Regions from separate parts of the Colwellia sp. 6_MG-2023 genome, predicted to be linked through region 2. Evidence: predicted binding sites of a transcription regulator. Region 2 holds the regulator's gene; the other holds the start of a gene.
What was found. The regulator LexA, encoded in region 2, represses DNA repair genes until DNA is damaged. The targets are predictions, from matches to a motif close to TACTGTATNNNNATACAGTA.
Positions count from the first base shown of each region.

Region 1: a site for LexA is predicted at 2,333-2,352, ahead of Q4503_RS14085 (DNA recombination protein RmuC). Genes of this name have one in related genera too.

Region 1 covers NZ_JAUOPP010000022.1:60,312-64,281, reverse strand. The annotation lists gene Q4503_RS14090 (sodium-dependent transporter) at 1-955, shown strand, start outside; gene Q4503_RS14085 (DNA recombination protein RmuC) at 1,006-2,319, opposite strand; gene ybeD (DUF493 family protein YbeD) at 2,614-2,877, shown strand; gene lipB (lipoyl(octanoyl) transferase LipB) at 2,914-3,609, shown strand; gene lipA (lipoyl synthase) at 3,599-3,970, shown strand, end outside.
Region 2 covers NZ_JAUOPP010000018.1:359-4,328, reverse strand. The annotation lists gene ctaD (cytochrome c oxidase subunit I) at 1-285, opposite strand, end outside; gene coxB (cytochrome c oxidase subunit II) at 289-1,452, opposite strand; gene lexA (transcriptional repressor LexA) at 2,202-2,834, opposite strand; partial or broken gene Q4503_RS12085 (type II secretion system protein N) at 3,825-3,970, opposite strand, start outside.

The sequences.
Region 1 (3,970 bases), on a different contig from region 2:
AGGTTTTTCTGATTTATCTACTTGGTTATCAACATCAAGTACATTACGTAATGTAATGTTCACGCCCGTTTTTATTTTATTAGGAGCAGCAATAATTCACCAAGGTGTTCATGCCGGCATAGAAAGATGGTCCAGTCGTTTAATGCCTTTATTACTTATGATGCTAATTGGTCTTATTATTTACATTCTACAGCAAGAAGGCGCTGCTGACGGTGTTGCTTTATATCTAATCCCTGACTTTTCACAAGTAACTAGCCCGACATTAATTATATCAGCCATGGGCCAAGCATTTTTCTCATTGTCAATTGGCGTAGGTGGCATGATGGTCTATGGCTCTTATATGAAAAAAGGTGAGAATATTGGCAAGTTAGTTGTCTCTATTGCCGCACTTGATACTTTTATCGCCTTTTTAGCCGGGTTACTTATTATTCCAGCTTTATTCGTTGCACAACATGCCGGACAAGATGTTTTTAACAATGGTCACTTAATTGGTGAAGGCCAGCTTATATTTCAAATTTTACCTTCGTTATTTTCATCTATGGGTACTACAGGCTTAATTGTTGCGTTTAGTTTCTTTACTTTATTATCTATTGCAGCACTAACTTCAACCATTTCAACAACGGAAGTACCTGTGTCGTATTTAGTGGAAGATAGAAAACTTAACCGTAATCACGCAACTTGGTTAGTTTCTGGTGCTGTTTTAGTTGCTAGTATGACATTAGTTGCCTTTTTTGATGTCTTATTCGGGTTAGTTGTACAAGCCCTTACAACTATTTTACAACCATTAATGTCGCTGTTTTATTTCATTGTTATTGGCTGGATTTGGAATAGAGGTAATAAAATCACCGACATTGCGGTATTAAACAGTAATATAAAGTTAAAGCTATTTGGCTTTTATTTACGTTATATTTGTCCTGTTCTACTATTAATTGTTTTTGTTAATGTCGCATTTTAATATAAAAAATTGCCCCCCTTTAATCTGAGTTTTTAATAAAGTAGTAAGCACTAACTTTTTTTAATCAAAGGGGGCTCTGAATCTTGTAATTCGACCTGCTCGATTTTTTCAAATCGAGTAGAGATTTTATCTGCCGACGTATGAATTTGTTTCACATCTACAGCCGCTTGATCAATATGTTTTGCTAAATTAGCAAATCGACCTTTAAAACGGTCAAAATCTTTGGCTAAATCAGATAAATGCGCTTGAATAATATGAACCTGCTTTCGAGTTGCTTCATCTTTTAATACTGACCGTGCCGTGGTGAGTATTGCCATAAGTGTTGTAGGAGAAGCTAGCCAAACACGCTTTTTATTAGCGTAATCAACTAAATCACTTTGGTGTCCGTGAATCTCAGCAAAAATAGCTTCTGCTGGAATAAACATAATTGCACCGTCAGCAGTTTCTTTATCAATTAAATATTTGTCACTAATATCGTTAATATGTTTTTTAATATCAACTTTAAATTGTCGTTGTGCGGCTTTACGATCTGACTCTGCTAATTCAAAGTCCATCATTTTACGATAACTTTCTAGTGGAAATTTAGCATCTACAACTACGTTTCCAGTAGGCTCAGGTAAAAACAATACACAATCGGCAATTTTTCCATTTGATAACGTGTGCTGAAGCTTAAAACTTTGCTCTGGTAGCACATTGCGAATTAAACCACTTAGTTGTACTTCACCAAATGCCCCTCTAGAGCGCTTATCATTTAACACCTCTTGTAAGCTAACCACATTGGTTGATAATTCGGTGATTTTTTTCTGTGCATCATCAATCAAGGCTAAACGCTGCAAAATATCACTAAAGGTTTTAGTTGTTTTTTCAAAGCCCTCTGCAAGCCGCTTTTCTACTTGACCGCTAATTTCTTGTAAACGTTTATCGGTCGCATTCGTTAACACATCTATACGTTTAGTCATTTGCTCACTGCTTTGTATTAATGATTTGCTCAACTCTTCTCTATTAGCCTGTGTGGTTTTATTTAAATGACTAATTAGTTGATCCAACGTTTGATTTTGATTTTGACTTAACGTTTGATTAAGTTGATCTTTTTGATTTCCTAACTCTCTTAGTAACTTCAACCTAAGATCAGCCATCTGTTGGTCAAAAGCGCTAGACAACTGCAATTGTTGTTTGTCGAAAAGTTGTATAAGCGCGCTATTTTGTGAAGATGAAGCTAATTCAAGCATGGCACTTATTTGGGTAATTTGATGATTTTGTTTTAAATTTTGTCTAAAAACAAACAGTAACGATAAAAGCAAAACAATAAGTGTGAGATAAATAGCAAGCTCTGCAATTTCTGCTTGCTGCAAAAATAATAACATTAAAAACCTTGTGCACTGTAAATATAAACAGTCATTTAAGCATAAGTTTTACTTAGCTGCTAGTTATTTATATTGATCCTTTTTGGTATATCTTAAGTATTGAATAAAGCAGATCAGAATGAAGTCATGTTTGTAGTAAACAAGATATTACACATCGCTATAATAAAGCATAAACGCTAATAGCACTTTTACCTTAATTAATGATAAAATATTGCAATTATTATTAAGTAGCAAAGTAACAACGAATACAACTCAAGTTACTAATTGATCCTATTACCTTTTGTAGAGAAAAACATGAAAACCCATTTCGACGAATTATTAGATTTTCCCACAGTATTGAACTTTAAAGTAATGGGTGTTGCCTGTGACGAACTGCCCGATTTAATTATTGCAGAATTACAGAAGCATACTCCTGGTGACTATACCACTAGAATAACCCCGAGCTCTAAAGGCAATTATCATGCTGTATCTCTTCCGGTAAGAGTTACCAGTAAAGAGCATATTGAAAAAATTTACGAAACGTTAAATGCAATAGAGCAAGTGCGTTACGTTTTATAAAAGTACAAAGTACTTTAACTTTCTGTGAGATTTGTCGTGTCCGACTCTACCGCAACAGTAAACAAAAATAACTTAATTGTTCGACAATTAAATACTATGGATTACAGTAAAGTTTGGCATGCTATGCAAAATTTTACTGATAATCGTGATGACAAAACAAGTGATGAACTTTGGCTGGTCGAGCATCCCCCAGTTTTCACACAAGGACAGGCAGGAAAAGAAGAACATTTGCTAATGCCTGGCGATATCGAAGTTGTCAAAGTTGACCGAGGTGGCCAAGTGACTTACCACGGCCCAGGACAGCAAGTTATTTATTTTATGATAAATTTACGCCGTAGAAAAATAGGCGTTAGGCAATTAGTCACGTTAATTGAAAACGGAATCGTTGCTTCACTTAACGACTTTGATATCAAAGCATATCCAAAGCCTGACGCACCGGGTGTCTACGTCAATGATAAAAAAATAGCTTCTCTTGGATTAAGGGTTAGAAAAGGTTGCTCTTTTCATGGCTTAGCACTCAATGTGAACATGGACCTATCACCTTTTTTACGTATAAACCCATGCGGTTATGCTGGCCTTGAAATGATCCAAACATCTGACATTGAAGGTCCACAAAACATGACTGATGCTTGTAATGCATTAGTTAAACATTTAATCGCTTTGTTAGAAACTGACGAAGTAAGTTACCAAACAGGATTACCGAGCAATTATGAGCAACAACATGCCAACTAGCGACAGCAAAATAATAGAAGTTAACACTGCGGTAAAAAAATCATCAAGAATGGCGCCTGGTACAAAGCTACGTGATGCTGATAAGTTAGCGCATATCCCTATCCAAGTTGTTAGTTCAACTAAGGAAACTATGCTGCGTAAGCCGAGTTGGTTACGTATTAAATTACCACGTTCAAGTGAACGTATCGATAGTATTAAAGCTAATTTACGTAAAAATAACCTTCATTCAGTCTGTGAAGAAGCCTCGTGTCCTAATTTATCGGAATGTTTTAACCACGGCACAGCAACCTTTATGATTTTGGGTGATATTTGCACACGTCGTTGCCCATTTTGTGATGTTGGTCACGGTCGCCCATTAGCA
Region 2 (3,970 bases):
ACCGGTAAATGCTGGCATTATGGCACCAAAAACCATTATAAGACCATGAACAGTAGTTAACTGATTAAAAAAGTCTGGCTCTACTATTTGTAAACCTGGCTGAAATAATTCAGCACGGATCACCATAGCTAAAGCACCGCCAGTTAATAACATGATAAAAGAAAACCATAAGTAGAGAGTCCCTATATCTTTATGGTTTGTTGTATATAACCATCGCTTAATACCTTTCATTTTATGATCATGATGTGCATCATCAAGCGATTCATCTATTGTATGTGTCGTCATCTCTTACTCCTCGCTTACCGCTTTAACATCTGAGCTTTGTACTAAATCACCGGTTTCATTACCCCAAGCATTACGCTCGAATGTAGTAACCGCGGCGATTTCTTTTAAACTGAGTTGTTTCCCAAACGGAGGCATCATACCCTTGCCGTTAATGACTAAAGTTAAATGCTCTTCAATAGAGCCTTGAGTGGCAATAGCACTCCCTTTAAGTGCAGGAAATGTAGGAGGTAAGCCCAATCCTGTAGGCTGATGACATGCAGCACAATGAGCAAGATATACGGTTTCGCCAAGCTGCATTAGTTCTGCTTTACTCATAGAAGAGCTTAATGATGCCTTCTCTGCATTTTCAGCTTGAGCAGTCAATGCGTGTTGTTCATCCAACCATTTATCATAGTCTTCGCTAGATTTTACTTCGACTACAATCGGCATAAAACCATGATCTTTGCCGCAAAGCTCAGCACATTGACCGCGATAAACTCCAGGCTCATCAACATTTGTCCAAGCTTCATTTATAAAGCCGGGATTAGCATCTTGTTTAACAGCAAAAGCAGGAACCCACCAAGAATGAATAACATCATCAGAAGTAATTAAAAAGCGCACTTTTTTATTAGCAGGAATAACTAAAGGCTTGTCCACTTCAAGTAAGTAATCTTCTCCTTTTAGAGCACCATTACCACTAAAGCTACCGTCCTGATTTTCATACTGCTCGCGCGGGGTAGACAATACCGAGTAATATTCAATATTTTGATCAAAATATTTATAATGCCACTTCCACTGCGAGCCTGTAACTTGAATAGTGACATCGGAGTTATCATTATTTTCCATGTCAATTAAGGTACTAGTTGCCGGAACGGCCATTGCGATAAGAATAACGACAGGAATTGCCGTCCAGAGTATTTCTACTTTAGTGCTTTCATGAAAGTCAGCTGCTTTTGCTCCTTTTGATTTACGATGGAAGATCATAGACCAAAACATCGCTCCAAAAACAACAACCCCAATACCAGTACATATGTAGAGTGCTAGCATATGTAAATCATACACCTCCCTACTAACTGCCGTTACGCCTTTAGTCAAATTTAACTGTGAATCTGACCAAGCTGAACTGGAAAATAAGCTTAAACAAACAAGACAAATTTCCATCCACCAACGTTGATTACTTCTATTCACTCAACCTCTCCCCTATCAATATTTACTTCGTTTTAAATAAAATCGGTGTAATAATTCACCGTTTAAAACAACATATAAAAATAGAAAACAGAAAAGCAGCAATGTACATCAAAAATCATTTAACTGATGATCTGTTAATTTAGTTATTATTATTTTCTAATTAAGCACTTAATTTGAAATTTATTAAATTAACTGACGTGATATGACTAACTCAAATGACATAAACGTAAATATTTAAGTTTAGCTATCGAATTAGCGCATTGACGTCTTTTTTATTCTTATTCAGTTTTTTGCTAGTTATAGCAATCTCACTAGCTATGTGATCATTTCTACTTGCTAAAATCACCAACTACATCATTATTTATTTAATAATTAGAACAACTAGTTATTGAAATAAATGCCTTGTATTTGGCTGTTTTTTCTACGTATAAAATTGTTCACTTAATTAATGAAATTGGTATTAATTTGTTCGATTCACCTTCTAGAATCGCTCAAAACTTAACCTAGGTCAAATTATAATTTAGATAAAAGCTAATATAATCAATAGAGTAACTACTCTAAGCTGTCTCTATAGCATGACTGGTATAGTCTATGGGAATTTTGGCTATTGATATAATCAATAATTATTAATTGATTATTTAACAACCAAATTTGAGAGGTTTTTATTTAATAAAATAAAGCTAGTGAATATAACTAATAAAAATTGTCACTAAGGTATAGCAACAATTAAAAAATATAAAAAATAAAACTTACATCCAATTGCCGTTACGAATAATACCAACAGCAAGCCCTTCAATGTAGAAATCTTGAGAACTAAGATCTACCTTGATAGGTTCAAAATCTTCATTTTCAGCTTGTAAATAGACGATATTACCATCACGTTTGAAGCGTTTGACTGTCACTTCATTTTCTACTCTAGCAACAATCACTTGACCATTTTGCACGTCAGTTGTTTGATGTACTGCTAATAGATCACCATCTAAAATACCAATATTTTTCATGCTTTCACCATTTACTCGTAACAAGTAATTAGCCACGGGATGGAATAAACTACCACTCATTTGATAATGCTCTTCAACATGCTCTTCGGCTAAAATTGGCTCACCAGCAGCTACTCTACCAATAAGAGGAAGACCTTCTTCTTCAATAAACTGCTCAGATAACCGTATGCCACGAGATGTTCCTGGCAACATTTCAATATAACCTTTTTTTGCTAATGCTTTTAAATGTTCTTCTGCTGCATTGGCAGATTTAAAACCAAAAAAACTCGCTATTTCGGCTCTAGTAGGTGGCATTCCAGTTTCTTGAATTTTATCTTTAATCAAGTCAAATATTTGTTGTTGACGATTAGTTAACGGCTTTAATTCATTTGTTGCTAGCATTAGCTTTTCCTTTCTAGGTAAAGACCTGTATTTATTCACAACTGTCATTATATACAGCCAACTAATAAACGCAAGGGGTTACTAAGAACCTTAGGATCATATTCTTAGAATATGGACTTAAAATTATCAATATAATTAACGTGATAGGAGAATGAATCAGTTTAAAACCTGATCATTTACTTTAATGAACAGGCTTGATAAATACACATGCGTATTTATCAGTTTTATTTGAACAAAATAATTTTGGGAAAGCAGAAAACAAGTTAATCAATATTAATTGAGTGCCAATCCAGAAGAGAATGCGAGTAAGCATTTGATCTACAAAAATAAAAGATAGTGGCTCTCTTAATTATAAAGTGAGCCACTAATCAAACTAAAAAACTAAACGGTAGCGACCACGGCTATCAGGCGTACCTAAAAAGGTAAGGAATGACGACGAATGTCGCCTGTTCTTATTAGGCGAATAAATTCGCCCCTACGGTGATGTCGATCACCTTCGCCTAACAATGTTTTTTGTTAGGGCGTATGTAGCGTAAATGTAGGGGCGACTTCGGTGCCTGTTCTTATCATTAGGCGAATAAATTCGCCCCTACGATGATGTCGAGCACCTTCGCCTAATAATGTTCTTTGTTAAGGCATATGTAGGGTGTATGTAGGGGCGACTTCAGTCGCCTGTTCTTATTAGGCGAATAAATTCGCCCCTACGGTGATGTCGAGCACCTTCGCCTCACAATGTTTTTTGTTAGGTCGTATGCAGGGTGTATGTAGAGGCGACTTCAGTCGCCTGTTCTAATTATTAGGCGAATAAATTCGCCTCTACGGTGATGTCGAGCACCTTCGCCTAATAATGTTCTTTGTTAAGGCGTATGTAGGGGCGACTTCAGTCGCCTGTTCTTTTTATTAAGGCGAATAAATTCGCCCCTACGGTGATGTCGGTCACCTTCGTCTAACAATGTTCTTTGTTAAGGCCTATGTAGGGTGATTAGCCAATTAAAAAACTAAACGATAACGACCACGGCTATCAGGTGTGCCTAAAAAAGGTAAGGCGTCGTTAAGGGCGCTTGGAAACTTAGGGCCTGGCTTTAAATAACCTTTGCCAGAAGCTTTACCATTTTGACCAACAGATGCGGTAAAGG